4 regions of the Mesorhizobium sp. WSM1497 genome follow, and region 4 is predicted to be linked to each of the others. Evidence: riboswitches for the same ligand, from Rfam matches in the RefSeq annotation. Region 4 holds a riboswitch; each other region holds the start of a gene.
What was found. A riboswitch is a leader RNA that binds a small molecule or an ion and turns the genes downstream of it on or off. The one in region 4 is predicted to bind cobalamin.

Region 1 (7,672 bases), 1.5 Mb from region 4:
AGATACGCAACAGATAGTCGGTGTCCTCGGCCTGTTTGAAATCCTCGTCGAAACCACCGGTGCGCTCGATGAGGTCTCGCGCGAAGATCCCGGCGGACAGGTGGATCCCCCGCACGGTGATGGAGTGGCTGTCGGCGGCCGGTTCCAGTGTCTCGCCATCTATCTTGTCGACCAGCGTCATGCGCGAATAGGTCAGCTCGAGGCCAGGATCCTCTTCGAAGCAGGCGAGATCCGCCTTGAAGCGGCCTATCGGGGAGATGTCGTCCGAATCGAGAAACGACACCAGACGCGTCTGCGGCAGCAACTGCTTCAGCCCGGCATTGCGCGCCTTGGTGACCCCGCCATTGATCTGCTGGAAAAGACGAATGCATGGGGCCTCGTCGATCAACGACCGTACGACGGCTGCCGAGCCATCGGTCGACCCGTCGTCGATGACGATGATGTCGAGATCGATGTCTTCGCGCTGCCTGAGCAACGAGCGCAGCGCCAGGCCAACGAATTGTTCGCGATTGTAGACCGGCATGATGACGCTCAGCCTCATCGGCGTCTCCAGCAGCGTTGCGGGCTTGGCTGATCCGAGCCGATTGTGTCGAGCATCATGGCATCCGCCAATCGGCGGGACTCTTCAATTCGAAGATGCCCTGGACCTCTCGCCGTGACGGATCGGCCTTGCGCCGCCGCATCGACTTGTGGATTGCACGCAAGTGGTTGCGGACCCTGCCGCTATGTTCCTTGGTGACATTTCCGGCGTGGCGTCGGCGTCGGTAGTAGATCGCGACGGTGTTCGGCAATTCGTAGCGCGGACCGGTTTCGAAGACTCGCAACAGATAATCCGTGTCCTCGGACTGCTCAAAGTCCTCGTCGAAATGGCCGATGCGATCGACAAGCGCTCGACTGAAGAGAGCGGTGCTCAGCGAAATTCCGCGAAGCGTCATGGTACAGCAGTCCGCCTTCGGCTCGAGCTTCTCGTCGTCGATCCGGTCGACCAGCGTCATCAGCGAATAGGTTAGCTCAAGCCCGGAGGTAGCCTCGAAGCGGGCGAGATCGGCCTTGAACCGTCCGGCCAGCGAGATGTCGTCAGAATCCAGGAATGACACGAACTCCGCATCCGGCGGCAGGTGCCGCAGCCCGGCGTTGCGCGCCCTGGCCACGCCCATGTTCGATTGCTGGAAGAGTCGGATGCAGGGGTTTTCGCGCATCATCGAGCGTACGGCCTCAGCAGAGCCGTCGGTCGAACCGTCGTCGATGACGATGATGTCGAGATCGGCGGCGTCCCGCTGCCGCACCAGCGAGCGCAATGCCGAAACGACATAGCGCTCACGGTTGTAGACGGGCATTATCACGCTCAGTTTCACGAAGCGCCCCGCACAAGAAAGTCCGCAATCGTGCCGGCTATCTCCTGTGGCTGCGTCCCCAGCGACAGACGATAGCACGGCAGCAGGCGGGTCAGGTCGCTGAAGAAGCGAAAGCCGCTCTCCCGCTCGCCCGGCATCTGCGCTATGCCGGACGGCGCCAAGGCAATCATGGCATCCCTGCGCGACACCGGCACGATCGAACTTGCCCCGCCTCCGCCGATATGTGGCACCACCAGCGCAACGATGTCCAGAGTTTCGGGCACCGGCCGTGGCGCAATGTCGTCAATGTGAAAAGCATGCTTGCCTTGCCAGTTGAGCGGACCGTGCGCCTTCAGCCGGTGCTTCAGCCCAAGTCGCGCGAATCCCTGGGGATCCTGCTTGAGTGTTGAAAACAACGGGCGGGCAGTCACGCCGTTGGAGAGGTCGACCAGCACATAATCGTCGCCGACGCTGTCCAGCCCGTGGAGGAGGCCGGCGGCGACGGTCCCGGATTTCCCGGCGCCGCCCGCGCCGGCCAGCAGTACGCCCCTGCCTTTGGTGCCGAGCGTCCCCGCATGGGCCAGCCGCATGCCACGTGCCGCATATTCCCAATGGAGGAAGGGGCGCAGCGGCGCTCCCGGCTCCCACGGTGGAAAGGCATCGGCCGAGGCCATCAATTGCACGCCAACGCGACGTTGCGGATCATAGAACTGCCAGAAATCCAGGTCATGGAAATGGTTGCCGCGCAATCCGGCTTCCGCCAGCCTTGTGGCGAAGCCATGCTGTGTGAAGGGTCCTTGGCCCCATCTGGCCGGTGCCGCGATGCCGTCAATGCCGGGATGTGCGACGAAGATGCGGCAGAGGTCGGCAGGCGCTCGGTTGTCCGGAGCCGTGACAAAGCCATGAGCGAAGGCATCCGCCAACGCGCCGGCACTCACAAGCGCGGTCAACTCCAGATGCGGCAAGCCCACCTTGCAGGTCAGTGGATAATGCGCGGCGCTGCTCTGCGCTTGCGCCAGGACATGACGTGCGTAGTCAGTCAGGTTTTCGAGAGTGACGTTTGGCATGGTCTGCCTGTTCCGGAGCTGTCCGGCAACGAGAGCCTGGCGGGCGCCTCAGTTGGCCTGCTTCACCGCGGGCCAGCCGAGGGGCTCCTCGACCTCGTGGATGGGATCGACGACAATGAGGTCGGCAAGGTCGTCATGGATGTCGACCTTGAGGGGCTCGCCGGCAGCGGCGAGCTGAGCCAGCAATTCGCTGGGAACCGGTCTTGCCACGCCATCGGTTGCGGCCGCCAGCAAACCGAATTCGAGCAATTGTGAAACAAAGCCGTCAATCGCGGCGGCATCGAGGGCGCCAATTCCGGTCGCGGCGCCGACCAGTTCGGAGGCAGGCACGCCGGACGACAGTGCATCCCAAAGCCTGCTGCCTGAATCAGAGAAGCCGAAATATTTACCGGTGGTCAGGTCGAGAACGACGGCTTCGCCATCGAAGGATTCAAAGACGATATCCTTGCTGGCAATGGCATATACGCCGGATTGTCGCATGTTTGCTCCCCGCCGAAGCAGGCCGCGGAGATGATCTTCGGGCCCTACGGTCAACCCCACCGTTGCAGGCGTCTAACCATTTGCAGGGTTTTTGGCAAGATGGCTTAGGCCCGGGCGAGCGCAGCTGCAGGCCGCGCGGGCATGGACAGTCTCTGACCGTGCCTGCCGGTCACGCCTCGATTTCAAGCGCTGAAAGCGGCTTCGAGCAACAGGCGAGGATAAAGCCGTCCTCGATTTCGTGATCGAGGATGCCGCCATTGTGGCTCATCTCGACGTCGCCCGCGACCTTCCTCACCTTGCAGGTGCCGCACAGGCCGAACTCGCAGGCGGCGGGAATCCGCACCCCCGAGGCGCGTGCCGTCTGCAGCACCGTCTGGCCGGCGACGCATTCGGCATCGACATCGGAATGCGAGAACCGGATCGGTGTCACGGCCTCCACGGTGGCAGCGGCGCCGTCTTCCGCCGGCGGCGAGAACGGCGCCGGGATCTCCTCCACGGCAGGCGCGGCAAAGCTTTCCTGATGGTATTTCGCCATGTCGAAGCCGGCGGCGTCCAGCATGCCGCGCACGGCGCGCATGAAAGGATCGGGGCCGCAGCAGAAAATCTCGCGCTCGCGGAAATCGGGCGCCAGCAATGGCAGCCGGATCGCGTCGATGCGGCCCATATGGCCGAACCAGCCCTCGCGGCTCGACCGCTCCTCGATCATGAAGCCGAGCGACAGCCCAGGCATGCGGCTGCCGAGCAGTTCGAGCTCCTTGCGGAAAATGATCTCTTCCGGGCGGCGCGCGCAGTTGACGAAGCCGACATCGGTCCATGGGGCGCAGTCGTTCAGCCAGCGCAGCATCGACATCATCGGCGTCACGCCGGAACCGGCCGAAATGAACAGATATTTGGCGGCCGGGTGGCTGTGCAGCGAGAAGTCGCCGGTCGGCCCATAGGCCTTGACGTGCGAACCGGGCGTCAGATGGTCGAACATCCAGCGCGTACCGGTGCTGCCCGCCTGCGCCTTGACCGTCACCGCGATCGAGAACGGCCGCGACGGCGAGGACGACAGCGTGTAGGTGCGCATCAGCGGCCCGTCCGATGTCGGCAGTTCCAGAGTCACGAACTGCCCCGGTTTGTAGCGGAACCAGGTCTGGTTGTCGGAGCGGAAGGTGAAGGTCTTCACGTCAGGCGCTTCGTCGCTGACGCCGATCACTTCCAGCACCTGCAGCCTGTCGTTCCAGGGCGTCATCTGGTCGAGATGGCGATAGAGGCCAAGGTCCGTCATCGCATTCATCCTCTTGTCCCCTGGGCTAGGCGACGCTGCGCAGGGCCGGCCGGCCGCCTTCGGCAAGGCGCGGCCCGATGAACGACGCGTACCACTCGACGAACTGGATCACGCCGCCCTCATGCAGCTCCGAATAGGGGCCTGGTTCATAGGCCGGCGACAGGATGCCGAAGGCGTTTTCCTCGACGATGCGGCGGTCCTGGTCGTTGGTCTCGGTCCAGACATGGGTGAGCTCAGCGAGGTCGTAGTCGACGCCTTCGACCGCATCCTTGTGGACGAGCCATTTCGTGGTCACCGCGGTTTCCGTGGCACTGATCGGCAGCACGCGGAAGGTAACGGCGTGGTCGCCGAGGATATGGTTCCAGGTCGTCGGATAGTGATAGAGCAGCAAGGAGCCGATGCGGTCGGTTGAAACGCTGTCGGACAGGTTCTTCTGGACCGCCCGTTTTCCCGTCATGGTGTAGCTGACGGCATCGCGCAGCAGCGGCGCGCGGGTGGCGCGGTACTGCCCTGCCGGATCGATGCGGAATTTGCTCGGCAAGCCTGATGCCTCGCATCTGGCCCAGTGTGCGACCATTTCAGGGTCGCTGTCGGCGCCATGGACGCCGGTTACGGTTGGAGCCTCGGGGAAGGTCTTGCACAACTCGGGATGATTGGCGGCGCAGTGGTAGCACTCGCGGTTGTTTTCCCAGACCAGCTTCCAGTTGCCCTTCTCGACGATCGTGCTCTCGAAGGCGATCTTTGCTTCACGCAGCCGGTGCGGCAAAAGATAGGGTTCGATCATCGCCCGCATCGGCGCGAAATCTGCCGGTTCCTTGGCCAGGCAGATGAAGATGTAGCCGCCGACGCTCTCGCAGGCGACCGGCTTCAGGCCGAAATCACTCTTGTCGAAACCGTCGGCCATCTGGCGGGCAAACAGCAGGCGGCCGTCCAGCTCGTAGGTCCACTGATGATACGGGCAGACGAGCTTTGCCGCGGTACCCTTCTCCGTGTTGCACACGCGGCTGCCGCGATGGCGGCAGGAATTGTGGAAGGCGTTGATCTTGCCGTGCTGGTCGCGGACAAGGACGACCGGATAATCGCCGACCTGCACGGTGATGTAGCTGCCCGGCTTCGGCAGTTCGCAATCATGGCCGATGAACAGCCAGTCGCGATACCAGATCAGCTCCATGTCGAGCTTGAAGTAGTCCGGATCGGTGTAGAAGGGCTGCTCCAGCGAAAAGCCTTGCCGGCGCCCCTTCAGGAGCCTCAGCATGTCGTTGCGGATATCCATGTCCTGTCCTCGTTCCTAAGGACTGAACTGGTGGTGACGGAGGAAGGATTGAAACACAGGCCGGCTGTGTGCCGGACATGCGCTATCCACCTCTTGACCGCCCACCGCGATCAGTCGAGTCTAAAAATCTCGGGCTGGTTTCCGGGCTCTGGAGTTGTCCTTGCGGACCATCGCGACACCTTCCCAGGCGGTTGCCCAGTGGTCTCCCGTTGCGACTTGAACTCCACCACCGTTGCGGGGGCAGCGCCGGATTCTGACCGGCTTCCCAATTCTCCGCCTCGTCGTCACGAAGCGGCACCTGAGATGGTATGATCTAACCACGATCGCGGGCGCGCCGTCGGCATGAAAACGACATCGTATCCATGCGGCGCGACACGGCATGCGAAACGCTACTGCAGATCGTCGCGGGCCGAGATCCCACCTCCCGGGCGGCCATTTGCCGGCTGCGATCTTCGCGAATCCGACCCTTCGCGGGGGTCAAAAAAGGTTAACGGTTTCGAAAAGTGACTATTAGCTTGCTCTAAAATCGAACCGAACGGTTCGTTTCTGTTGACGGTGCGTGCAGGACGGTGTGAACGCTGGGCCTCTGAAACAGTCAGTGATCCATCAGGTGGATACACCTAACGCACTGATGTGAAGAAGAAAAATGCATCCGTAGATTCCGTTGGCACAATTTCAAGGTGTGGATTCATGGTCCACACGGAACAACTTCGTGATTGGAAAAGACGACCTTGCCCTCCCACATCGGGGCTGTCCGAACGACGCGATTTCATTTCCAAGACACGCCGCTAGACGGACGGAAAAAGACGATACTGGAGTACCAAAAATGAAAAAGATCATTCTCACTGCCGCAGCCCTTCTGGCCATTTCCGGCAGCGCCTTCGCTGGTAGCGACCACTACGGTTCGAACGCCGCGGCAGCCACTGCTGTCGACAGCTCGTACACCGCTTCGACCAAGAAGTCGGAACCGGCTGCTCAGGCGCCTGCCCAGGGTGCTGACCGCAACCTCTTCGGCAACAACTAACAGCCGATTCCCAGTTTTCCGGTCGACGGCGGGCTCGCCCGCCGCCCTGGCGAAATTCAGACATTCAGGAGTATTCAAGATGAACAAGATCCTCATTGCTGCCGCCGCCGTTCTGGCCATCACCGGCAGCGCTTTCGCGGGCAGCGACAACTACGGTTCGAACGGCCCGAACCAGCCTGCCGCCGCTGTGGACCAGTCGTACACGGCTTCCACCAAGACCTCGGAACCGGCTGCCCAGACGCCCGCTCAGGGCAGCGACCGTAACCTCTTCGGTCGCTAACAACCAATTTCGCAACCGACGGCAGCTGTGTCTGCCGTCCTGGCGAAATCCAGAATTCAGGAGACTAAAATGAACAAGATCCTTATTGCTGCCGCCGCCGTTCTGGCCATCACCGGCAGTGCCTTCGCCGGCAGCGACAACTTTGGCTCCAATGGTGCCAATCAGCCTGCCGCCACGACTTCGGTCGACAGCACGCGCACCTCTTCGGTACGCAACACCGGTTCGCCGGTTTACAAGCTGCTGAACTCGTCGGGTGACACCACCCAGAAGTCTGCTCCGCAAGGTGCCGACCGCAACCTCTTCGGCAACAACTAACAACCGAAGTCGATCTCCAAGTCAAAGAGCGGCGGGCCCGGCCCGCCGCTCTTTTTTGTGCCTGACACGGTAATTGCGGTTAAGCCGCCTTTGCTTCCACTTCATGCAACGCGAAAGAACGTCCATCCGCGTCGAAGATATGCAGGTCCTCGCCATTGGCGCTCAGCCGCAATGTCGAGCCGCGCTTGACCTCGACATTGCCGGGCAGCTTGGTCACCAGCGGCAGATCGGCGCGGCCGATGTCGACATAGACAAGCTGCACCTCGCCGAGTTGCTCGACATAGTCGACCGTCCCCTCGAACAGATAGTCCGCGCCGCTGGCGATGATCAGGTCCTCCGGCCGCACGCCAAAGCTCACCGCGGCGCCCTTTGCCGAAGCCGGCGTCGCAATCGGCACGGTCGCCTTGCGTCCGCCGACATGGCTGACGACGGTCGGGTTTCCGGTCTTTTCGATGGTCGCCGGCAGGATGTTCATGGCCGGCGAGCCGATGAACTGGGCAACGAACAGATTGCCGGGCTTCTTGTAGAGGTCCATCGGCGTGCCGACCTGCTCGATATGGCCGTCCTTGAGCACCACGATGCGGTCGGCCAGCGTCATCGCCTCGACCTGGTCGTGGGTAACGTAGATC
Region 2 (7,672 bases), 1.9 Mb from region 4:
CATGCACCGCCATCTTGAAGGTGTAATGAGTCCGGCTTTAGGTGGCGGCATCCAGGAGATTGCCATGTTCAAATTCCTCACCCCGAAGTCCATCAAGCCGCCCTTTGCCCGCTATAGTCACGGCGTCGAGGTGCCGGCCGGCAAGCGGCTTGTGCTGTGCTCGGGCCAGGTCGCCATCACCGCCGACGACCTGATTCCCGAAGACGCCGGAGCGCAGGCCGAACTCTGCTTTCAAAACATCGCGGCGATTCTCGGCGAAGCCGGCCTGGGTCTCAGGGATATCGTGCGCATCAACGCCTATGTCACCGACCGCGCGCATCTGCGGCCCTATATGGACGTCCGCGACCGGCTGTTTTCGAGCCCCGCGCCAGCGTCGACATTGATGATTGTTTCCGGCTTTGCCCGGCCCGAATTCAAGGTCGAAATCGAGGCCATCGCGGCGGGGTGATCGACAGGCCGCCCGTCCCGCGCTAGGTCTGCCTGAGCATTGAAGAGGCATGACATGACCGTACCCAAAAGACGCGTGTGGTGGGGCGACTACCGGACCACCGAATACGCCTCGATCGATCCCGAGGCGACCATCGCCGTGCTGCCAGTGGCGGCGATCGAGCAGCATGGGCCGCATCTGCCTGTTTCGACCGACACGTCGATCATGAACGGCATGCTCGACACGGTCATTTCGCGCCTGCCCGACGATCTCGACATCCGCATCCTGCCGGTGCAGGCCGTGGGCAAGTCCAACGAACACCTGCATGCGCCGGGCACCCTCACTCTGCCGGCAACCACGCTGATCGAAGCCTGGACCGAGCTTGGCCTGTCGATCGCGCGCGCCGGTGTGCGCAAGCTGATCGTGGTCAATTCGCATGGCGGCAACGAGGAGATCATGGGCATCGTCACGCGCGAATTGCGCGTGCGCGAAAAGATGCTGGCGGTGAAGACCAGCTGGCAGCGTTTTGGCCGTCCGGCCGGCATGTATACCGAACTGGAGGACCGTCACGGCATCCATGGCGGCGATGTCGAGACCTCGCTGATGCTGCATTTCCGGCCGGACCTCGTGGACATGGGCAAATCAGACAATTTCGTTTCCAATGTCGCCAAGGCCGAAAAGGAATTTTCGCTGCTGCGCCACACCGGCACCCACGCCTTCGCCTGGATCGCCAGCGATCTCAACCCGAACGGCGTCGTCGGCGACGCCAGCATCGCGACGGCGGAGAAGGGCCGGCTGACGGCAGAATATCAGGCCGACGGCTTCATCAGCCTGCTGCAAGATGTGCGCAAGGCGAAGCTCGCGGAGTGGTTGACGTAGCCTCCAAACCAGTGGCAAGCGCTGTCATCGCTATTCCAGGTCCTCTTGAACAAACGAGGCGATGGAGGAGGCGGATCAGACGAACAACGATATGGGGGCAAAGCTAGCTGTCGATCCTCAGCGCAAAGGGCGTGCCTTCAAAGGCGTCCGCGCCGCGCCCGATCGATTCGATCGCCTCGACCATGCGGCCGTTGCGCTCAAGCAACGCATCGGCCACGGCGATCAGTCGCGGATTGGGCGTTGCCGAAGGCGACAGCGCCCGCAGCGTCCGCGCCAATTCGGCCTCGTCACGCTTCGGCGCCAGTGCTGCCGCGATGATAAAGGCCGAAGCCGTCGAGCGGCTGATGCCGGCATAGCAATGCACGAGCATCGGCCTTGCCCGGTCCCACCGGCGCGCGAAATCGAGCAGATTGCGGACATGGTCTTCGCCCGGCATGGTCATGCCGTCCTGCGCCACCGCGATGTCGTGCATGACCAGATGCAGGTGGTTTTCCCTCGAGATCGAGGCCGGCCGCACCACCTCCGTTCCGGCGGCGAGCAGCGAAAGCATGCGGTCGGCGCCGGTCCTGGCCACCGTTTCCTCGATCTTTGCCAGCGAGCAGACATGGATCATTGTTTGGAACCCTTCGATTGATGCTTGCGCCGCGACGCCCATTCGGCAAGTGCGGATTCGAGCCGCTGCCATTCCTCCTCACTGCCCGGCAGGCCGGCGCGCAGAACGTCAGGCCGGTCGGCAAAATGGCGAAGCAGGATGCCGCGCTCGCCGAGCGCTGCAAACAAATCGGCGGCATTGGTCAGACTGAGGAAACGATACAGTGTGGTTCCGCCCGCAACAGGAACGCCGAAGCGGCCGAAAAGCGCATCGAGACGCGCCGATTCACCGGCCAACGACGCCCGCATCACGTCCTGCCACCCGATGTCGGCAAGCGCGCGGATGCCATATTCCAGCGCCGGGCCGGCGACGGCCCATGGTCCGAACTGCGTATCCAGCCGGTCGACCGTCGCAGTATCGGAAAGTGCAAAGCCGAGCCGCAGCCCGGCCAGGCCAAAGAACTTGCCGAACGAGCGCAGCACGACGAGGCCGCCCCGACCGACATCGCCCGCGACGCTGTGCTGACGCGGGCCGACATCCATGAACGCCTCGTCGACGACCAGCAGTCCGCCCTTGGCGCGCAATCCGGCGGCCAGAGCCAGCAACCGGTCGCGCTCTATGACACGTCCATCCGGATTGTTCGGATTGACGATGATGACGAGGTCGGCGTCAGCCAACGCTTCGAAATTATCGACCTCCGCCGCCTGGTGCCCGGCGATCGCGGCAGCGCGGGCATGTTCGGCGTAGGTCGGACCCAGCACCAACGCCTTGCCGGGCGAAATGAGCGACGCAACGCGCGGCAACAGGATCTGTGTGCCCGGCGCCGCCACGACGTTGGCTGGCGACGGCGCGCCGTAAGTACTGGCCGCGATCTCTGTCAGGTCGCGTGTGCGCGCGGCTTCCGGCAACCGCGACAGCGAGGTGGCGGGCAGGTCGAAAAGCGGGTAGGAGTGCGGATTGATACCGGTCGAGAGGTCGACGAAAGGCAGCAGGGCGTTGGGGAAAAGCACCCTCGCGCGGCCAAGACTTCCACCATGGTCCACAACCGCCCCATTAAGAAGCTTCATGTCAGTCCTGATCGCTTTCCTGTCATTGGTCGTCGAATTCGCCCTCGGTTACCCCGACTGGCTGTTTCGCGCCATCGGCCATCCGGTGACGTGGTTCGGCAGGCTGATATCCTTTCTCGACCGCAGGCTCAACCGCGCCACTGATCCCGACGCGCTGCGTCGCAAGCGCGGTGTCCAGGCGCTGCTGGTCATCGTGCTGGTGCCGGCGATAGTCGGCCTGGGCGTACAGATCCTGTTCTGGTTCGTTCCCATGGGCTTGGTCATCACGGCCCTTCTGGCAACGTCGCTGCTGTCGCAGAAGAGCCTCTATGAGCATGTCGAGGCGGTGGCTGACGCCCTCGACACCGGCGGCATCGCCTTGGCCCGCCTTGCCGTTTCGCGGATCGTCGGTCGCGACCCTGAAACGCTCGACCGGGCCGGTGTCTGCCGCGCGGCGATCGAGAGCCTGGCCGAGAATTTTTCCGACGGCATCGTCGCCCCTGCCTTCTGGACCGGCGTCGGCGGCTTGGCCGGCGGCGCCGCCTACAAGGCCGCCAACACCGCCGATTCGATGATCGGCCACCGCACCCCGCGCCACGAGGCGTTCGGCTGGGCGGCGGCGCGCTTTGACGATTGGATCAACCTGCCGGCGTCGCGGCTGACGGCGCTTCTGATCGTGCTGGCGGCGTTCTTCGTCAAAGGCGCTGATGTGAAAAAAGCCTGGCATGCGGTGCGGCGCGACGCGAAAAAACACCGCTCGCCCAATGCCGGCTGGCCGGAAGCGGCGATGGCCGGTGCGCTCGGCCTGGCGCTCGCCGGCCCGCGCTTCTATGGCGGCGTGCTGGTCGACGACGTCTTCATGGGCGAAGGTGGGCGGCGTGAAGCCGACAGCCTCGACATCAGGCGGGCGCTGAAACTCTATCGCGTCGCCGACTATCTGCTGATCGCTCTGTTCGGGTTGGTTTCGGTCGTTGTCATCGTTGTGACCTAACCTCACCCTCCCCCGTCTGGGGAGGTTGAGGAACACTCAGAACTCGATCCCCTGCTGCGCTTTCACGCCGGCGGAAAAATGATGCTTGGTCACGCTCATTTCGGTGACGAGGTCTGCGGCCTCGACCAGCGCCGGCTTGGCGTTGCGGCCGGTGACAACGACATGCAGGCCCTCGCGCCGCGCTTTTAGCGCGCCAACCACTCTGTCGAGATCGAGATAGTCGTAGCGCAGCGCAATGTTCAATTCGTCGAGCACCAGCAGGCTGATCGACGGATCGGCCATCAGTTCGAGCACCTTGGCCCAGGCGGCTTCGGCGGCAGCGATGTCGCGCTTCAGATCCTGGGTTTCCCAGGTGAACCCCTCGCCCATCGCGTGCCACACGACACGGTCGCCGAAGGCGGCGAAGGCGTCCTTCTCGCCGGTGTGCCACTTGCCCTTGATGAACTGGACGACACCGACGCGCTTGCCGTAGCCGAGCATCCGCAGCGCCAGCCCGAAGGCGGCCGTGGTCTTGCCTTTGCCCGGGCCGGTGTTGACGATCAGCAACCCCTTCTCGACCGTCTTGCTCGCCACCTCGGCATCCTGCACCGCCTTGCGCTTGGCCATCTTGGCGCGGTGGCGCTCTTCGTCCTTATTGTCGATATCGGTCATATCATTTCACCTTGAGCGGCAGCCCCGCCACCATCAGCAGCACCGTATCGGCAGTCGCCGCGACCTGCTGGTTGAGCCGGCCGGCGGCATCGCGAAAGCGGCGCGCCAGTGCATTGTCCGGCACGATGCCTTGTCCGACTTCATTGGACACCAAGAACCAGGGTCCGCGCGGCCGCGACAGCACGTCCGCCAATCGCCGGCATTCCAGCTCGAAATCGTGTTCGGCCAGCATATGGTTGGTCAGCCACAGCGTCAGGCAGTCGACAAGCACCGGCCGATCGTCCGGCAAGGCGGCAAGCGCGCCGGCGAGATCGAGCGGTGCGTCGATGGTCGTCCAGCCTTCGCCGCGCCGCGACCGGTGCAACGCGATGCGCTCACGCATCTCGTCATCATAGGCTTGCGCCGTGGCGATATAGGTCCAGGGCGGCGGCAAGGCGGTCGCCAAAATTTCGGCGTGTGCGCTCTTGCCGGAGCGCGCACCGCCGATCAGGAAGGTCAGTGTCTTGCGATCAGGCAAAGCTGTCGCGCAGGCTGGTCGCGGTGCCGGTGAAGCGGCGGCGCACCACGCCGACAACCGCGCCGAGCACCAGCCAGAACACCAGATTGGTCACGGTCACCGCCACCACGAACTGGTGATGCAGCCCTTCCGGAATCGCCGTCTCGTAACTGTCGGGCTGCGGTGCCCCGACAACATGCGGTGCGACGATCAAAAGGACGGCAAGGATCGCCAGCGGCAGCGACTTGCGGAACGCGATCAGGCCGAGACCGGCAGCGGTTGCCGCCACCGTTGCCCACCACCAGATCTGGCGCTGGGTGAGATCGGCGGCCGGCATGGCCGGCAGTTCCGGCGGCAGGCCGAGGCCCGGCGCCAGCGTGAACACGGCAAAGCCGGCCAAGCCCCAGAACACGCCCTGGCGCCAACCACCGATACCGCCGGCGAATTCGGAAACCGCGACCAGGATCAATCCGAAGCCGATGCCGGTGACGATGTTGGCAAGCACGCTGAAGGCGAAACGCTCGAAACCGTCTGCCGGCGCCCAGCCCTCGTCTTCCGCCGCAGCAGTCGCTTCGGCAGGGGCCGGAGCGGCTGTGCTCATGGCATTGCTATCCGTTGCTGCCGGAGCGGCATGGTCATGGTGATGCCCGCCGCCCGCCTGTTCGTAGACTTCCGCCTTCAGGATCAGCGGCACGGTCGCATAGGCCTGCATGCAGGCGAGAACGACGCCGGCCACGAGCCCTGCGATCGCCGCGATGAACACGACGTTGCGAAACAGGTTCATGATGTCGTCAGCCCCTCGTCAGTGGCAGGGAAACGCCATCGAATGGCGATAGTCGTGAGCCGCATTGTGGACCGCATCGATATGCGAGAAGCCGACAAAGCCCATCACGAAAATGCCGAGCAGCGCGGCGAGCGCAAGCTGCATGAAGCGCGACTGCGAGGAGACGGAAGCGCCGAGGGAGACGGAAGCGGTAGTCATGTCTTGTCCTTTCGCCCTCCACCCGAGGGCATCGAAGTCAGTTTCCTGTCGCCGGCAGGTCTCCTGGCTCACGGATCAGCGTCCTTCCCCACCTTCCCGAAGAAAAATCTTCAGTGGCATATGGAGAGGACTACCGCACACAGTTGCGGGGGCAGCCACGGCATTGGGCGAAATCCGCCCTTACCGCATTCCCTCTTGGCTCCAAAATGGAACCGGCGACACCGGCGACTATAGGCAGAATCCTCGCGTCCGGCAAACCAAATTCCGCCGGCGACCGTTGCGAATGCGCCATGAAGGTCAAAGCGATTTCGGCAGATAGCGCCACGTCACGAAGCCGCAGACCGCCGCCAGCAGGCCAAGCGTGACGAACACCGAGCCCAGGCCGAAGAAGGCCAGCACCACCGAATAGACCAGCGGCGGCGTCAGCTCGGAAAAGTCGAGATAGGTGCGATAGACCGCCGCCATCTGCGATCTTTCATAGGAGCGCACCGAGCGCATGAAGGCGGTCGAGCCGAGCGCGTCGAGTGCAATGGTGAAGAAGGCACCGCAGAGCAGGAAGGCGCCGGTGAGCAGCGGCACGGTTTCGCCGACGAAGCCCGCCGCCAGAAGCGCGGCCGACATGGCGAAATAGGCAAATGTCATGGTCCTGCGGCCGCCAAAGCGCTTTCCCGCCTTGCCCCAGAAAATCGCCATGAACAAAAGCGCGTTGCCGGCCGAAACCAGCAGGCCGCCGGCCAGCTTGCCCTCACCCGTAATGACCATGAACAGCGGCCCATAGACGAAGAACGTCGTCCAGAAACAGGAGCGCCCAAACGCGATCAGCCAGGCCAGCCTGAGCCTGGGCTGGGCGATGAAGCGGCCGATATTGGCGAGCGGATTGGCTGGTCGCGTCTTGCCGGGACGGATCGACGGGTTGTCGCCGAGCCGGTAGGTCCAGAACAATGCCAGCAGGGCTAACGCGAACACGGCCACCGCGCCATGCGCGGCATAGACGCCGAAGCGCGTGTAGAGGAAGATGCCGAGCGTCGGCCCACCGGTCCAGGCCAGCATCGACCACGCCATGCGCAGCGATTCGGCCTGCATGAAGTCGGTCTTGCGGATGTGGTCCATGATGTAGAGGTTGAGCGTGATCGACAGCGCGCTGGCGCCCATCACCCGGCACAGCATGCCGGCCAGTTGCCCGGCAAGCGTGTCGGTGACGAAGAACAGCGAGCCGATGGCCAGCAGGCAGGCGCCCGCCGTGTAGACCCAGCGCCGGGCGAAACGGCGGATCAGCATCGGCATGAACAATGTCACCGACAGGCCGAGCATCGCCACGACGGTGTAGAGGATCGAGACGATCTGCTCGTTGTGCAGGATCTCGTAAGCCTGGATCGGGATGACGCTCGACACCGTGGCGCGGGCGAAGGATTCGACCGCATAGAGCGAAGCGAAGGTGCGCGCGTCCGCGGCCTTGAGGGCCGGTAGCCAGATCGGATGGCGCACATGGGTGGACATTGCTTTCCCCGAAGCAGATTCACCGGGTCAAATCTGCCGTGGCGACCTCAGCGCCAATAAGAGGAAACCGACGTGCATCCGGCAAAAGCGAAGCCGGCCAAAGGCTTTCCG
Region 3 (7,672 bases), 450 kb from region 4:
ATCGGCGGACTGGTGTCGGCGAGCCTGCTCGGCGCGCTGTTGTCGTTCGTGACGCCCTTCTCGCCGCTGCAGGCGGCAGGCGTGGCCTTCGTCGCCTGCTCGATGGGATTCCTAGGCGGGCTGGTCGCCTCGGCCATCAAGCGCGACCAGGGCGTCAAGGACTGGGGCCATCTGATCGAAGGCCATGGCGGCATGATGGACCGCACCGACAGCCTGGTCTTCGCCGCCCCGGTGTTCTTCCACATCGTGCGCTATTTCTGGACCGTGTGATCCGGCGACCGGTTGCCAAAGGCGCTCAAAGCCGGTTGCGGATCAGCATGGTGACGACGAAGAACGCACCGACCGAGCTGGTGATGATGCCGATCGGCAGTTCCTGCGGCGGAAGCAGCGTTCGGGCCAGAAGATCGCTGGCCAGCAAAAGCACCGCGCCGAAGACGGCGCAGCTGGCAACCAGGCGCAGATGCAAGGGGCCTGCCAGCGGCCGCGACAGATGCGGGATCATCAGCCCGACGAAGCCGATGACCCCGGCGACAGAGACCAGGATCGCCGTCGAGAAGGCGGCGACGAGAAACGTCATTCGGCGCATGCGCGCCACTGGCACGCCAAGGCTTTCGGCGGCGTTTTCGCCGGCCAGGAAGGCATCGAGCCGGCGGTGGTTCCACAGCGCGTAAGCCAGAATGGTGCCCGCACCCAGCGCGCCGAGCCAGATATTGTCCCAGCGCGCCAGGCCAAGGCCGCCCATCGTCCAGAACAACACGGAGTGGGCGGCGCGCTGGTCGCCGGCAAAGACCAGGTAGTTGGTCAAGGCGGTGAACATGAAGGACACAGCAAGGCCGGCGAGGATCAGCCGCTCCGGCCCTTGGCCCCTCACCCGCGCGACCAGCAGCAGGACGACGCCGGCGGCCAATATGCCGCCGGTGAAGGCCGCGACCGGCAACGTCCAGATGCCAAAGCTGTCGCCGAAGACGGTGATGACGGAAACAGCACCGGCGGCGGCGCCCGACGACAGGCCGAACAGGAACGGATCGGCGAGATCGTTGCGGGTCACCGTCTGCAGCAGCGCGCCGACGACGCCGAGGCCCGCGCCGACGCAGATGGCCAGGATCGTGCGCGGCAGCCGCAGATCGACGACGATCTTGCCGACCGGCCCGGACACGTCGTGCCCGCCTAAGCCGATTGCGCGGCCAAGCGCTGCAACAACGTCGGCCAGCGGGATCAGCGTCGAGCCATAGGCGATCGACAGCAGAGCGAGAGCGGCGATCGCCGCCGCTCCCGCCAGCATGGCCAACGCAAATGCCGGATGACGCAAGCTCAAAATGCTTCCGGGTGCATGGCCTTGGCGATCTTGTCGATCGCTTCGATGTTGGCGGGTCCAGGCGTCAGCTCGGCGTAGCGCAGGGCAACGAAGCGTTCGTTCTTGACCGCGTCGGTCTCCTTCATGGCCGGATGCGCTTTCAGGAAATCGAGCAGCTTCCTGTAGCCGCCACCGTCCTGGTAATCGAGCAGGATGAGGAATTGCGGATTGCGCGACGCCACCGTTTCCCAATCCGTGTTGCCCCAGCTGGTGTCCATGTCAGCCATGATGTTGTCGCCGCCGGCGGCAGTGATCATGGCGCTGGGGATGGCGAACTTGCCTGCGGTGAACGGCTTGTCCTCGCCGGAATCGTAGAGGAACACCCGCGTGCCCTTGGCGCTGCCGACCTTGGCGGTGATGTCGGCGAGCTGCGCCTTCCAGCCAGAGACAAGCTTTTCCGCCTCTGTCTCCTTGCCGAAGATCTTGCCCAGCTTTTCGACGTCGCCATAGAGCAGGTCCATCGAGGCGGCGGGGCGGCTCTTGTCGAGATGGACGCAGCTTTCCGCCAGAACCAGCGTCTTGATGCCGTGCGGGGCAAGCGTGTCGGGCGTCACCTCGCCACCCGGCTTCATGCCGTAGTACCAGCCGGCGAAGAAGAAATCCGGCTCCACGGCCACGAGGTTTTCGAGCGTCGGATATTTCGGCGCCAGCTCCGGGATCGAACCCTGCTCTGCCTTGAATTCGGAACCGACCTTGTACCATCCGGTGATGCCCGTCAGGCCGACGATTGACGGCTGCAATTTCAGCGCGAAAGCCATCTCGGCCATGTTCAGATCGTGGATGACAGCGCGCTTCGGCGGCGCGTCGAAGGTCAGCGGCTTGCCGCAGCTGTCGACGGTTACCGGGAAGGCGAAGGCGGTCGAGGTCAGCAGCGAGACGGCAAGCGAAAAAGCGAGGCGTTTCACGGGTATGCTCCTTGTGGGTGGGATCGGGTCGACTATGGAACGGCTTCAATCACGACGGCGGCGCGGCACGGTTCGGAACCTCGAACACCGTCAACTCTCGATCCTCGGTCGGATGGCGCAGGCGCAGCACATCGATGCCGAAAATCTCGCGGATCAGCTGTTGGGCCAGCGCTTCGCGCGGTGCGGCGAGCGCTTGCAGGCGGGCATGATTCATCACCGCAACCCTGGTGGCGAAGGGTGCTACCAGCGCCAGATCGTGCAGCACCGCGATCACCGTCATCTCGAAGCCTGCCACGAGGTCGAGCAGTTCGCCGCGGGCGCGCGGGTCCAGATGGTTGGTCGGTTCGTCGAGGAACAGGATTTTGGGCTGCTGGGCGATGGCGCGCGCCAGTTGGGCGCGCTGGCGCTCGCCGCCCGACAGCGAGCCGACGGTGCGGCCAAGCAGCGGCAGCAGGCCGGTCCGGCGCAGCGCCTCGACGGCGATATCGCGTTCCTCGCGCCTGCGCCGCAGCCCGGCGTGCGGGACCCGGCCAAGCTCGACATAATCGATCACCGCCAGCCGCGGATCGGGCTGGTCGGTCTGGCCGACAACGGCGATATGCAACGCCCGCTCGGCGGCCGAAATCCTGTCCAGCCCGCGTCCGCCAAGCTTCACCTCGCCGGAACTTGGCCGCAGCATGCCCGACAGCATGCGCAGCAGCGTCGTCTTGCCGGCGCCGTTGGGACCGATGATGGCAAGGCGATCGCCAGCGGCCACCGAGAAGCTGACCGCCTGGACCAGATTCCGCCCATTCGCCATGGCACAGAGGTCATGGGCTTCGAGAAGCACTGCGCTCATCGGCTGCTGCCCGCCGGATTGCGGGGACGGCAAAGCGTGCGCATGGTGATGCGATGATCGATGGAGCCGTCCAACTTTCCGTCACTTTCCAAAACTGGCGACGGAAGGAAGCTGGCGAACCGGCCGACAAGACCGGGACTCGCGTTTCCTCCCGGCACACCCCGTCCGGTCAACTCAGTGATGGCAGGTCTCCTGGCTCGCGGGTCGTTGCGCCATCCTGCCTTCCCAGCCTTGCCGGCCAGTGGCATTCACGGATTTTGCTCGCCGCTTACAGTTGCGGGGGCAGCCACGGCCTCGACCTGAACAGGCCTCACCGTGTTCCCTTTTCACCCCTCGCCTTTCGGCTCGGGGACCATCACCACTTCAGCGTAGATTTCCACCAAACGCTTCGCAATGGATTTCTCGGACGAAGTGGTGGGCCAGCTAAGGGAAACAGGCATTGCACGCTCACTTTATGTAATAACATAACATTCTTAGGAGATGACGCGGCCCGCTGTCAAGCGAAAGCCCATGGGATCGGCGCAGATTGCACGGGATGCGCAATTTCGATCAAACTGGCCGCGCCAGGAAACGCCAAGATGATCCGGCCAATGCGAAAAGGAGCCCCATGAACCCGACCGAGAAAGCGCTGTGGTTCGTCGAGAGCCATCTGCCGGAGGCGATCTCGCTTGACGATGTCGCGCAAAGCAGCGGCGTGTCGCGTTTTCATGTGACGCGCGCCTTCGGCGCCGCAACCGGCCGCTCGGTGATGGGTTACATGCGCTCACGCCGGCTGACCGAGGCGGCGCGCAAGCTGGCCGGCGGAGCGCCCGACATCCTCGCCGTCGCGCTCGACGCCGGCTACAACTCGCATGAGGCGTTCACCCGTGCCTTCCGCGATCAGTTCGGCACCACGCCGGAACTGGTGCGCGCGCAAGGCTCGACCAACAACCTCGACCTCGTGGAGCCGATCCTGATGGACCAGTCCTTCCTCACCAATCTCGAACCACCGCGCTTCGAGACCAGCCGGCCGTTCCTGATCGCCGGCCTCGGCGAACGCTACAGCTGTGAAACCAGCGCCGGGATTCCGATGCAGTGGCAGCGTTTTGCACCCTATATCGGCAACATCCCCGGCGAGATCTCAGGCGTTTTCTACGGCGTCTGCCTTAACGGCGACGACGCGGGCAATTTCGACTATGTCGTCGGCGTCGAAGTGTCCGGCTTTGCGGATCTGCCGAAGGACTTCTATCGGGTGCGGGTGCCGGCGCAGAAATATGCGGTGTTCTCGCACCGCGAGCACATCTCATCCATCCGCCGGACGATCAACACGATCTGGAACAGTTGGCTGCCCGACTCCGGTCACGAAATCGCGGATGCACCGGAATTCGAGCGCTATGGACCGGAGTTCGATGCCCACAGCGGCAATGGCGGGCTGGAGATCTGGGTACCGGTGAAGGCGTAGCTCGATCACGCCATCGGCAGCGCCGGCCAGCGATCGATGACCTTTCCGCCGGAAAACACGGCGATCGACCCGAATTGCTGCAGCACGGCCTCGCTCTGCGTCGGCCTTAGAAACGCGTAGTCGCCTGGCCTTGCGGTCGCATCGGCGGGCAAGCCCATGAATTGCTGGTTGGAGGACAGGCCGAGCAGGCCGTTCGTCTTCATGCCTTGGGGGAAGACCGGCTCGGCCATCCACTTGCCGCCATAGAGATAGCAGCCCTTGCGCGGAAACCGGCCGAGCGCCTGCAGCAGGCGGGTGACGGCCGGCGGGCCAGGCAGCATCGGCTCGACCACTTTCAGGATCGGCGTAGCGATGAAAGCCGCCGGCTGGAAGCCGTCGAGGCCTGGCGTATCGAAGTCGCTGGGCAGCACGAAGGCCGAGCCCATCGACACTTCATTGGCCGCGCCGCCACGATGAAGCAGCGCGGTCTTGCTGCCGCCGATGTTGAGGATGCGGCGCTGGTCGGCGCCGAGACAAGCGACGAACGCCGCAGCCTGCGCCGACGCCTCCGCCAATGCCTTTGCCGGTCCGCCGAAAAGGCCGGGAATGAGCGGCGCATGCGCCTCGTAGGCCATGACGCCTTCGCAATGCAGCCGGACCGGCAACGCGCTCAACGCCTTCGACAAGGCCGCGGGATCAGCAAAGCCGCCGCGATGCAGCCCGACATCGATCTCGAAAGCGATGCGCAGGCCGATGCCGAGTTCGTCAGCGAGAGCACCGTATTCCGCCAGTCTCTCCTCGCTGTCGATCAGCCAGCAGACACGCGACCAGTCGGCATCACCCTTCACCAGCGCAGCCCTTGCCGCACCGATCGGCATCGGCTTGCCGTAGAGCAGATCGGCATCCGGAAACGCCTTCAGCACCGCCTCGCTGATCGGCGGGTGGAAGGTCATGAAGCGCTCATGGCGAAGCGCCTTGCCTATATGCGCAAGCAGCGGCAGGCAGGCGAGCGATTTGTCGACCAGCCGCACGGCCAGGCCGGGATCCAGCCTCCTTTTTACCAGGGCAATGTTTCCGTCCAGCCGATCGCGGTCGAGCAGCAGGCAGGGTCGGAAGATGCCGGCGGTCTTCAGCGCATCCGAGAGGGTGGAAAAATAGGTGCTCATCATTCGATGCCGAACAGGCCGGCCATGTAGGGCGACACGAAGCGGTTTTCCGGATCGATGTCGCGGCGCGCCGCCATGGCATCGTCCCAGCGCGGGTAGAGCTTTTTCAGCTCCGCCGCTTTCAGGCTGTGCATCTTGCCCCAATGCGGCCGGCCGCCATATCTGCGGAAGATCGGCTCTGCCGCCCGCATGAACGGCAAAGGATCGTTCGCGGCGTCATGGTGGATGGCGACGGAGCAGGTCAGCCTGTTGTAGAATGGCGAAAGCCAGAACTGGTCCGGCGCGACCGAGCGCACCTCCATCGGGAAATAGACCTCGGGAAAGCGCTTCTCGGTCAGCTCGATGATCTCGGCCAGCGCCTTCGGCCCTTCCTCGAACGGCAAATGATATTCCATCTCGTTGAACTTGGTCTGCCGGTCGCTGGCATAGACGTTGAGCCAGTCCTGCACGTAGTCCTCGGCGGGAAACTTGGCGGCCGCCGATCGGATCAGGCGGCCACGCAGCGATGGCAGCCAGGCAAGTGAAGTGCGCAGCCTGCGCAGTGTCCTCAAACCCGCCTCGTCCTCTTCCGGCGGCCGCGTGGTGGGTGCGGCATCGCTGAAATCGCTGGCGATGAACTGCGCATAGCCGGAAAACGGAATGTAGTAGAATTCGGCCGAGCGATGCGCGGCCATCATCGCCTCGAAATCGCGCAGCATCTCGGTGATCGGCAGCACATATTTGCGGCGGCGCAACCGGTAGGTCGCGATGTTGTTCAGCGTCACTTCGGTGAGCACGCCGAAAGCGCCGAGCGCGACACCGATGGCGTGGATCATGTCCCGATCCCCTGCCCGCTTGAAGTCGCGGACCTTGCCAAGCCCGTCGACGATCTGCACCGTCTCCAGCTGCGTGTGATAGGCGCCGAGCGTCGGCCCAGAGCCGTGCGTGGCTGTGCCCAGCGCGCCGCCGATCGCCTGGCGGTCGATATCGCCCATGTTGGGCAGGCCCTGGCCAATGCCTTGCAGGATGTGCATGAGCGGGCCGAGCCGGGTCCCTGCCCGCACCCGCGCCTGATGTTTTTGCGCGTCGTGCGAGACCAGCCCTTCCAGTCTCTCCAGGGACAGGATCGTGCCCTGCGATTTCACCAGCGGTGTGAAGGAATGACCGGCGCCGGCAACGCGCACCGGGCCGGGCGCGGTCCGGACGAGATCACCGAGTTCACCGGCATCGCCGGGGCTGGCGATCAGCTTGGGCTCGGCACTTACGAAGCCCGACCAGTTGCTCCAAGTGTTCGACATGGCGCTCCCCGCTCAGGCAACCGCACGACGGCGACGTGACACAAGAACGAAGAGACCGAGCAGCGCCACGCTTGCCACCGCGCTGGCGGCGGCGAATTCCGGCACTGACCGGAAATCCTTGCCGTCGATGAGCAGCGACGCCGCAATCGGCCCGAGCGCCAGGCCGAACAGTTGGGCTGCCGGCACCAGCAGCACAGCGGTGCGCGTCTCGTCGGCGGTGATCGCCAGACGGATCTGGTAGGGCACGATGAACAGCAGGATAAAGCCCATGGCCAGGGCAGCGACCCAGAACGTCGTCAGGCCGGGGCTGCTGGCAAGAACCAGGGAACTGACAAGCGCCACGACGCCGATCGCCGCGATGGCAAGGCGATAATCGATGCGCGCCTCGAACGCGGTCGCCGTCATCGCCCCCAGGACCTGCACCGCGAGGCTGGCCGAGACGATCAGGCCGACGGTGCGGCCATCGATGCCGTATTGCGCGCCTAGCGGCTCCAGGAAAGCCCAGACCGCGCCGAAGAACATGAAGTAGCAGAAGACCGACAACAGCGCGGTCATTGAGGGAACCGTCAGCACATTGGCCAGATTCTCTTCCTTGGGCAGGTCGGCATAGTCACCGGGCACGGTGAAAGCGACCGCCAGCGACACGACGCAGACGACGGCAAGAACGATGAAGCCACCCTCCGACCCTGCGGCCGGAATGACATAGAGCGCC
Region 4 (7,672 bases):
CAGGGGCTTGACCACGATCGATTTTCTCTGCGGCGGCGAGGATTTCAAGCGCCGCTTTGCGACGCATTCGGTGATCTTGTCGTCAGTGGTGGGTGGACGAAACCTGCGCGGACGCCTTGCCGCCTTGGCAGACCGCGCCCGCCACGCGGCGCAATCCTGGCGCCCCGAGAAACCGGCGCAACAAGCGGAGCTGGTGGCGGCGGAGTAGCAGTGCCGACGCCTTTAGATCACCCGCACAGCGGCAAAGCACGATGAAACGATCGGGCAATCCCGATCAGGGCTTGCTGGTCTCTAGCTCAGAATACGCTTCGCGAAACCGGGCGCTCGACGGCCGGAGACAACCCATCCGCACGCCCTCCCGACGCTTGCTCGCGTGAAGGCTCGATGGCAACCGCAGGTGCAGGAACGGGGGCCGGCAGAACCACCAGTTGCGGCACCTGCTTGAAGGAAAAGCCGCCGCGGATGCCGCCCATCTTGCCGGCGACGATGCCCATGGCCGCCTTTTCAAGGCTGCGATCATAGCGCGTTTCGGCTGCGGCCGGCGCGACGATGACGGCGCAAAGCGCTGCGCCGTACAGAAGCGTTTTCATTGTTGCTGTCTCCCTGCCTGATCACGATCTAGCAGGGCGCCGTTGAAAAACGGCCAAGAGACACGGTAAGCAAAGCGCCAAACGGCAGCGTAAACAACGCGTTAAGAACGTTGGCCGGCAAACTGATTCAAGTCACTGAGACTTTGATTCAGGCGCGCTGGGCGCGAACCGTATGCCCGAGCGCGACGAACACGGTGCGCACGATGCCGGCAGCATCGAGCCCGGCATCGGCATACATCTTTTCCGGCTTGGCGTGGTCGGTGAACGCGTCGGGCAGCACCAGCGGGCGCACCTTCAGGCCGCTTTCCAGCAGGCCTTCATGGGCGAGGAACTGCAGCACATGGCTGGCGAAGCCGCCGACGGCGCCCTCCTCCACCGTCACCAGAACCTCATGCGAGCGGGCCAGCCGCCGGATCAGATCCTCGTCGAGCGGCTTGGCGAAACGGGCGTCGGCGACCGTGGTGGAGAGCCCGGCAGCCCCTAGCTCCTCGGCGGCGATCAGGCAATCCTGCAGCCGTGTGCCGAAGGACAGCAATGCTACCTTGGTGCCCTCCCTGACGATGCGGCCCTTGCCGATTTCGAGCACGGAGCCACGCTCCGGCATGTCGATGCCAACGCCATTGCCGCGCGGATAGCGAAAGGCGATCGGGCCGTCATCATAGCTTGCCGCGGTGCGTACCATGTGGCGCAGCTCCGCCTCGTCGGCCGCCGCCATCACCACGAAGCCCGGCAGTGTCGCCAGGAAGGTGGTGTCGAAGGCGCCGCAATGGGTGGCGCCATCGGCGCCGACGAAGCCGGCGCGGTCGATGGGAAAGCGCACCGGTAATTTCTGGATGGCGACGTCGTGGACGACCTGGTCGTAGGCGCGCTGCAGGAAGGTGGAATAGATGGCCGCGAACGGCTTGTAGCCTTCGGTGGCGAGGCCGGCGGCGAAGGTCACCGCGTGCTGTTCGGCGATGCCGACATCGAAGGTCCTCGACGGGAACGCTTCGCCGAACAGGTCGAGGCCGGTACCGCTCGGCATGGCTGCGGTGACGGCGACGATGCGTTCGTCCTCGCGGCCCTCCTGGACCAGGCTTTCGGCGAACACCTTGGTGTAGGCCGGTGCGTTGGCCGGCGCCTTGGCCTGCGCGCCGGTGATGACGTCGAACTTGTTGACGCCGTGATATTTGTCGGCGGCGGCTTCCGCCGGCGCATAGCCCTTGCCCTTCTGGGTGACGACATGGATGAGCACCGGGCCTTCGCCATTGTCTCGGACATTTTTCAGGACCGGGATCAGATGTTCCAGATTGTGGCCGTCGATCGGGCCGATGTGATAGAAGCCGAGTTCCTCGAACAGCGTGCCGCCGGTGACGTAGCCACGTGCATGCTCGACCGCCCTTGTGATCGCACGATCCGCGCGCTTGCCGAGATAAGACGTCAGTTTTTTGCCGAAATCGCGCAGGCCGATATAGGCCTTGCCGGAGGCCAGCCGCGCCAGATAGGCGCTCATGGCGCCGGTTGGCGGCGCGATCGACATGTCGTTGTCGTTGAGAATGACGATCAGCCGTGCATCGAGTGCGCCGGCATTGTTCATCGCCTCGTAGGCCATGCCGGCAGACATGGCGCCGTCGCCGATGACGGCGATGACATTGTTGCGGCCGCCGGAGAGATCGCGGGCCGCGGCCATGCCGAGGCCGGCCGATATCGATGTCGAGGAGTGGGCAGCGCCGAATGGATCGTACTCGCTCTCGGCGCGGCGGGTGAAGCCGGACAGGCCGCCTTCCTGGCGCAGCGTGCGGATACGGTCGCGGCGGCCGGTCAGGATCTTGTGCGGATAGGCCTGGTGGCCGACATCCCAGATCAGCCGATCATCGGGGGTGTTGAAGACATAGTGCAGCGCCACTGTCAGCTCGACCACGCCAAGGCCGGCGCCCAGATGACCACCCGTGCGGGATACCGCGTCGACCAGCTCGGCGCGAAGCTCGGACGCCAGTTGCGGCAGCTCACTCTCGGCAAGCGTGCGCAGGTCGGCCGGGATGCGGGCCTTGTCGAGAAGCGGCGTATGCGGCGTTGCGTTCACGGTGCTCAGGCTTTCGGTTGATGGGCGAAATAGGCCGCCGGCCGGCGAAAGTAAATGCGTGTCAGTGACGCGGATCAGACTGTGGTCTTTTGCTTCTATGCAGGTCGTTTCCCCAAAACCGGGCCACTTTGGGCGACAGGCATCAGCTTTCCGGCAGCGGAATGAACTCTTCCTCGTCTCCTGGAACGATGTCGAAGCGGCCTGTCTTCCATTCCTCTTTCGCCTGTTCGATACGCTCTTTCGACGACGAGACGAAATTCCACCAGATGTAACGCTTCGAACCAAGAGAGGCGCCGCCGAACAGCATGAAATGCGCCCCGGTCTGCGACGACACGACGATCTCGTCACCGGGACGGAACACCAGCAGCCGTTCGGCTGGGAACACATCGCCCGAAATCGAGACCTCGCCTTCCAGCGTGTAAATGGCGCGCTCTTCCGCATCGGCAGGGATTTTCACGCTGGCGCCGGGCGCCAGGCGCAGGTCGGCGTAGAGCGTCTCCGAATCGGCCCTGACCGGGGACCGTAATCCTTGGAAATCGCCGATGATGAGGCGCCCGTTGACGCCTTCGGCATCAATCTCGGGAAGCCTGACCGCTCCTGTGTTCTCGAACACAGGAGCCACCTCTTCCTTGTCGTCCGGCAGCGCCAGCCATGTCTGCAGGCCGGATACCGACATCGGCGCGCCACGCAGTTCCTCCGGCGTACGCTCCGAATGGACGATGCCGCGGCCGGCGGTCATCAAATTCACGTCGCCGGGCTGAATGACCATTTCGGTGCCGAGGGAGTCGCGGTGCCGGATCTTGCCGTCGAACAGATAGGTGACCGTCGACAGTCCGATATGCGGATGCGGACGGACGTCCAGCGCCTGGCCGGCCCGCAGGATCGCGGGACCCATGCGGTCGAAGAAGATGAACGGACCGACCAACCGCCTTTTTGCCGTTGGCAGGGCACGGCGCACCTGAAAACCACCGATGTCCTTGGCGTTCGGAACGACCATCAATTCGATCTGATCGCTGGCGAACGCATCGCCCACCTCAGGGTCTTTCCCGGGGAAGAAGCTCATGGACTCTCCTTGTCGGTGGTCGAAGGCCGCCTGGCCGCATCAGGCAAAGCGGATGGCCGCCTTTGCCCGCAGCTTGGCCGCCACCTCTTCGCGATTGCGCGGATGCTGATGGGTTTCCAGGGAATCGAGCAGTTCGCGCGCCGAGGCCGCGATGGCGTCGACGGCATGATCGAAGGCGTGCTGGTTCTGCTTCGAGGGTCGCGTCGTTCCGCTCAGCTTGCGGACGAACTGAAGGGCCGCGTCGCGCACCTCGTCATTGGTTGCCGGCGGATCAAAATTGAACAGGGTCTTGATGTTTCTGCACATCGCTTCCGTATCTCCTCTTGTCCTTGAGCTGTTTCAATCGCAACGAGTTATAGCCTCGATCATGATCATGTCCAAAAACCGGTGAGGCGAGGCCATCGTTCGGACCGGCCTCAATCTGCGTCGAGCGGCTCCGTTCCAACCGGCTTGCCGTCGCGCGACAGCCTGATCTTCTCGACCTTGTCCTCGGCGGCCTTCAGCAGCCGGTCGCAATGCGCCTTCAGCGCCTCGCCACGTTCATAGATCCTGATCGACTGGTCGAGCGGCACGTCGCCACGCTCCAGATCATCGACGATCTTCTCCAGCGCATCGAGTGCCTGCTCGAAGCTCATCGCCTTGACGTCTTCGTTGGTCTCACCAGCCATCGTTCATCCTTTCATCAGTCGCCCGACATGGGCGGCGACCGAAAATGCCAATCCCTGCAGATCGTAGCCGCCCTCGAGCAGGCTTACGAGCCGGTTGCCGCTGTGGCGTGCCGCGCGCTGCATCAGCTGGCCGGTCGCCCAGTCGAAATCATCCTCGGTCAGATTGATCTCGGCCAGCGGATCGCGGTGGTGCGCGTCGAACCCGGCCGAAATGATGATCAGGTCGGGCGCGAAATTGTCGAGCGCGGGCAGGACGCGCGACAGGAAGGCATCGCGAAACACTTCGCTGCCGGTCTGCGGCGCCAGCGGTGCGTTGACGATATTGCCGGCGCCCGTTTCGGTCTTCGCTCCGGTGCCGGGATAAAGCGGCATCTGGTGTGTCGAGCAATAGAGCACCGAGGGATCGTCCCAGAAAATATCCTGCGTGCCATTGCCGTGATGCACGTCCCAGTCGACGATGGCAACGCGCTCGACACCGTGTTTCTTCTGCGCATAACGCGCCGCGATCGCCGCCGTATTGAACAGGCAGAAGCCCATGGCCGTGGTCTTTTCGGCATGATGGCCGGGCGGCCGGGCGGCGACAAAGACGTTGTCGGCGCGGCCCGAAAAGACATCATCGACGGCAGCGTTGGCGGCGCCGATCGCAGTGATCGCCGCTTGCCAGCTCTTCGGACTGGCAGTGGTGTCGGCATCGATGCGGGCAATGCCCTCGTCGGGAATGGCGGCGCGCACGCGGGCGACGAAATCGGCGGGATGCGCGTAGAGGATGGTGGCCTCGTCGCCTTCCGGCGCCTGGATACGTTCGAGCCCGGCAAAGGCTTCCTCATCGAGCACGCGCTCGATGGCGCGCAAGCGGTCGGGCCGCTCGGGATGTCCGGGCGGCGTGAGATGCTCGAGGAAGATCGGATGCGTGTAGAGACGGGTGGTCATCGTCCTAATCTAGTGACCCGGATCGACAAAGGCCATGCACGGGCGGCCGATGACTGGGGAAAATCGCGCCTGCGTCCATTCGTGTCGCCGCAGGCATTGGCCTCGCCGGCGCTTCGGCGTAAAGTCCTTGGCACTGCCTGGTGCCCGCCGCAAGCGGGAGAATCGGGAACACGGTTGAATTCCGTGGCGTGCCCAACGCTGTGAGGGGGACCGCGCCGGTAAATGCCACTGTCGATGACGGGAAGGCACCGGACGCGGGTTGATCCCAAGCCAGAAGACCGGCCTGGCAGGCATCGTCATCCGCATGGTCGGGCGGGTGGCATCAGAGCGACGTGCGTCCATTTGGACGCACAAAGTACGCTCTGACCGTTTTGAATCTGCAATCGCAAGGGGACAAGCGATGCCGGAATATATGACCGCTGCCATTGACGATGGATTCGACCAGAATGCGCGCGATGCGGTCTATCGCGCCATGTTCACGCGGCGCGACGTGCGCAGCCATTTCCTGCCCACCGCGATCGATGACGACGTGCTGGCGCGGCTGCTGCTTGCCGCCCATCATGCGCCATCGGTCGGCTTCATGCAGCCATGGAATTTCATTGTCATTCGTGACATCGAGCGACGCGAAAGGGTGCGCGACCTGTTCCTGGCCGCGCGCGAGCAGGAACTGCCGGCGATCGAGACGGAAAAACAGGCGCTGTACCGCAAGCTCAAGCTGGAAGGCATCTGCGAGAGCGCGCTCAACATCTGCATCACTTGCGACCGGCAGCGCTCGAAGGGTTCGCCGCTGGGACGCTGGCACAATCCGGAGATGGATCTCTACAGCACCGTCTGCGCGGTGCAGAATTTCTGGCTGGCCGCGCGTGCCGAGGGCGTTGGCGTCGGCTGGGTGAGCATCATCGAGGCTGAGGCGCTGAAGCGGCTGTTGGCCATTCCGGATCACGTAACGCCAATCGCCTATCTCTGCGTCGGCCGTGTTTCCGAGTTCGCTTCCAAACCGGACCTTGAAACGCATGGTTGGGGACGGCGGCTGCCGCTGCCGGAACTGATCATGAGCGAAACGTTTTCCGGGCAAGGCGAGACACAGCTGAAGTCCACCGTGGCGCGCCTCAACACCGTTTCTGCCTCACCAGACACCATCCGCCCAGCCGATCAGGGTGTGGCGCCGGCCGTACCCCAGCGCGAACCGCCGAAGGAGGCGAGCGCCTTGTCCTTGAGCTCCCTGAACTTCGACGACGCCTCGGTCAGCCGGGCGTCCCAGGCCGGATCGGGCACCTGGCCCGCGATGGTCTTGAAATAGACCTGCATCAGGCAAGCGATGGCGAAAGGCTCGATGAAGGCCGCCTTGAACGCCCAGGCGAAGACGATGGCGAGCACGAAAGCCCAGCCGGCGAGCTGGCCAGGCATCAGGAACAGAATCGCACCAGCAGGCGCCAGCATCATCAGAAAGATGACGAACGAAACGCCCCACATGATGACCGCCAGCCAGACGGCGTTCTTGACCATGACCTTGCCGTTCTGGGCATAGAGCACGACGCCTTGGCGCGCCGTCTCGAAGGGTGAGGCTGAATTGATGCGGATGTTGTAGCCGAGGATGATCTCGTCGACATAGGTCAGCGACAGGCGGATCACCGTGTTGATGAAGGAGACCAGGCCGCTCAGGCCCGGTATAGGCAGGAAGGCGGCGATGCCGCCGAGCAGGCCGGTGATGGCGCGGATGGCACCCTTGACGAGTTGGTCGACGACGAAAAGGATGTTGGCCTCGGCAAAACGCTGGGTCACGATATCCCTGGCGTAGGCGATCTGGTCCTGACCTGCGGGAATGTCGCGGCCGTCGATCAGATGAACCATGACGGCGATGTGGCCGGCCTTGACGATATAGAGGATGTATTCGCGGATCCAGTAGACCGCGATCGAGACGATGCCAAACCCGACCACGCCGCCCCACAGGGCAAAGGACATGGGCCCGTCGGGATCGGTGGAGATATGGCCGACGCCATAGCCGACCGAGGCACCGGTGCCGGTCGCCATGATGTAGGCCAGCGTGATGCCGAAATAGACGATCATACGAAAGACGATGAACGGCCAGGTCCGCATCATGATGGACACCGACCGGCCGATCTCGAAATCCCACATGTGCCCCGAATCTCCGCCTCAGAGATGGTGGAAGAGGATGAACTCAACCCGGCGATTGTCAATTGCCGGCCCTGGCACCACAGGGCGACGAATTCTGGGCAACGGTTTTCTTTCGCAGCCTCTCGCCGGCGCGTTGTCTGACGGAGCATCACGAAAAACCCGCCTGTGCGGCGGGTCACCAGCGCAAATCAGCACCATGGACGAATATGTACCTTAGCTGAGG

Region 1: another riboswitch for cobalamin. It lies ahead of A9K65_RS02000 (aromatic ring-hydroxylating dioxygenase subunit alpha); the one in region 4 lies ahead of bluB (5,6-dimethylbenzimidazole synthase).
Region 2: another riboswitch for cobalamin. It lies ahead of A9K65_RS17925 (CbtB domain-containing protein); the one in region 4 lies ahead of bluB (5,6-dimethylbenzimidazole synthase).
Region 3: another riboswitch for cobalamin. It lies ahead of A9K65_RS25405 (ABC transporter ATP-binding protein); the one in region 4 lies ahead of bluB (5,6-dimethylbenzimidazole synthase).

Annotation. Positions count from the first base shown of each region.
Region 1 is NZ_CP021070.1:433,876-441,547, reverse strand. Features, by position in the region: gene A9K65_RS02025 (glycosyltransferase family A protein) at 1-541, opposite strand, end outside; gene A9K65_RS02020 (glycosyltransferase family A protein) at 597-1,355, opposite strand; gene A9K65_RS02015 (serine kinase) at 1,352-2,401, opposite strand; gene A9K65_RS02010 (PqqD family protein) at 2,450-2,881, opposite strand; gene A9K65_RS02005 (hybrid-cluster NAD(P)-dependent oxidoreductase) at 3,051-4,151, opposite strand; gene A9K65_RS02000 (aromatic ring-hydroxylating dioxygenase subunit alpha) at 4,177-5,424, opposite strand; cobalamin riboswitch at 5,539-5,741, opposite strand; gene A9K65_RS01995 (DUF680 domain-containing protein) at 6,251-6,448, shown strand; gene A9K65_RS01990 (DUF680 domain-containing protein) at 6,528-6,728, shown strand; gene A9K65_RS01985 (DUF680 domain-containing protein) at 6,798-7,043, shown strand; gene ugpC (sn-glycerol-3-phosphate ABC transporter ATP-binding protein UgpC) at 7,123-7,672, opposite strand, start outside.
Region 2 is NZ_CP021070.1:3,691,995-3,699,666, reverse strand. Features, by position in the region: gene A9K65_RS17965 (RidA family protein) at 65-448, shown strand; gene A9K65_RS17960 (creatininase family protein) at 503-1,306, shown strand; gene A9K65_RS17955 (tyrosine phosphatase family protein) at 1,410-1,919, opposite strand; gene cobD (threonine-phosphate decarboxylase CobD) at 1,916-2,965, opposite strand; gene cbiB (adenosylcobinamide-phosphate synthase CbiB) at 2,964-3,935, shown strand; gene cobO (cob(I)yrinic acid a,c-diamide adenosyltransferase) at 3,972-4,586, opposite strand; gene cobU (bifunctional adenosylcobinamide kinase/adenosylcobinamide-phosphate guanylyltransferase) at 4,588-5,103, opposite strand; gene A9K65_RS17930 (CbtA family protein) at 5,096-5,866, opposite strand; gene A9K65_RS17925 (CbtB domain-containing protein) at 5,885-6,064, opposite strand; cobalamin riboswitch at 6,100-6,296, opposite strand; gene A9K65_RS17920 (MFS transporter) at 6,362-7,561, opposite strand.
Region 3 is NZ_CP021070.1:5,173,888-5,181,559, forward strand. Features, by position in the region: gene A9K65_RS25390 (phosphatidate cytidylyltransferase) at 1-270, shown strand, start outside; gene A9K65_RS25395 (iron ABC transporter permease) at 296-1,282, opposite strand; gene A9K65_RS25400 (ABC transporter substrate-binding protein) at 1,312-2,259, opposite strand; gene A9K65_RS25405 (ABC transporter ATP-binding protein) at 2,309-3,097, opposite strand; cobalamin riboswitch at 3,262-3,469, opposite strand; gene A9K65_RS25410 (AraC family transcriptional regulator) at 3,705-4,538, shown strand; gene A9K65_RS25415 (alanine racemase) at 4,544-5,683, opposite strand; gene A9K65_RS25420 (D-arabinono-1,4-lactone oxidase) at 5,683-6,960, opposite strand; gene A9K65_RS25425 (MFS transporter) at 6,973-7,672, opposite strand, start outside.
Region 4 is NZ_CP021070.1:5,622,964-5,630,635, forward strand. Features, by position in the region: gene A9K65_RS27655 (GNAT family N-acetyltransferase) at 1-208, shown strand, start outside; gene A9K65_RS27660 (hypothetical protein) at 297-590, opposite strand; gene dxs (1-deoxy-D-xylulose-5-phosphate synthase) at 739-2,652, opposite strand; gene A9K65_RS27670 (pirin family protein) at 2,795-3,715, opposite strand; gene A9K65_RS27675 (DUF2277 domain-containing protein) at 3,755-4,021, opposite strand; gene A9K65_RS27680 (exodeoxyribonuclease VII small subunit) at 4,132-4,383, opposite strand; gene A9K65_RS27685 (histone deacetylase family protein) at 4,387-5,313, opposite strand; cobalamin riboswitch at 5,435-5,615, shown strand; partial or broken gene bluB (5,6-dimethylbenzimidazole synthase) at 5,726-6,343, shown strand; gene A9K65_RS27695 (hypothetical protein) at 6,466-7,449, opposite strand.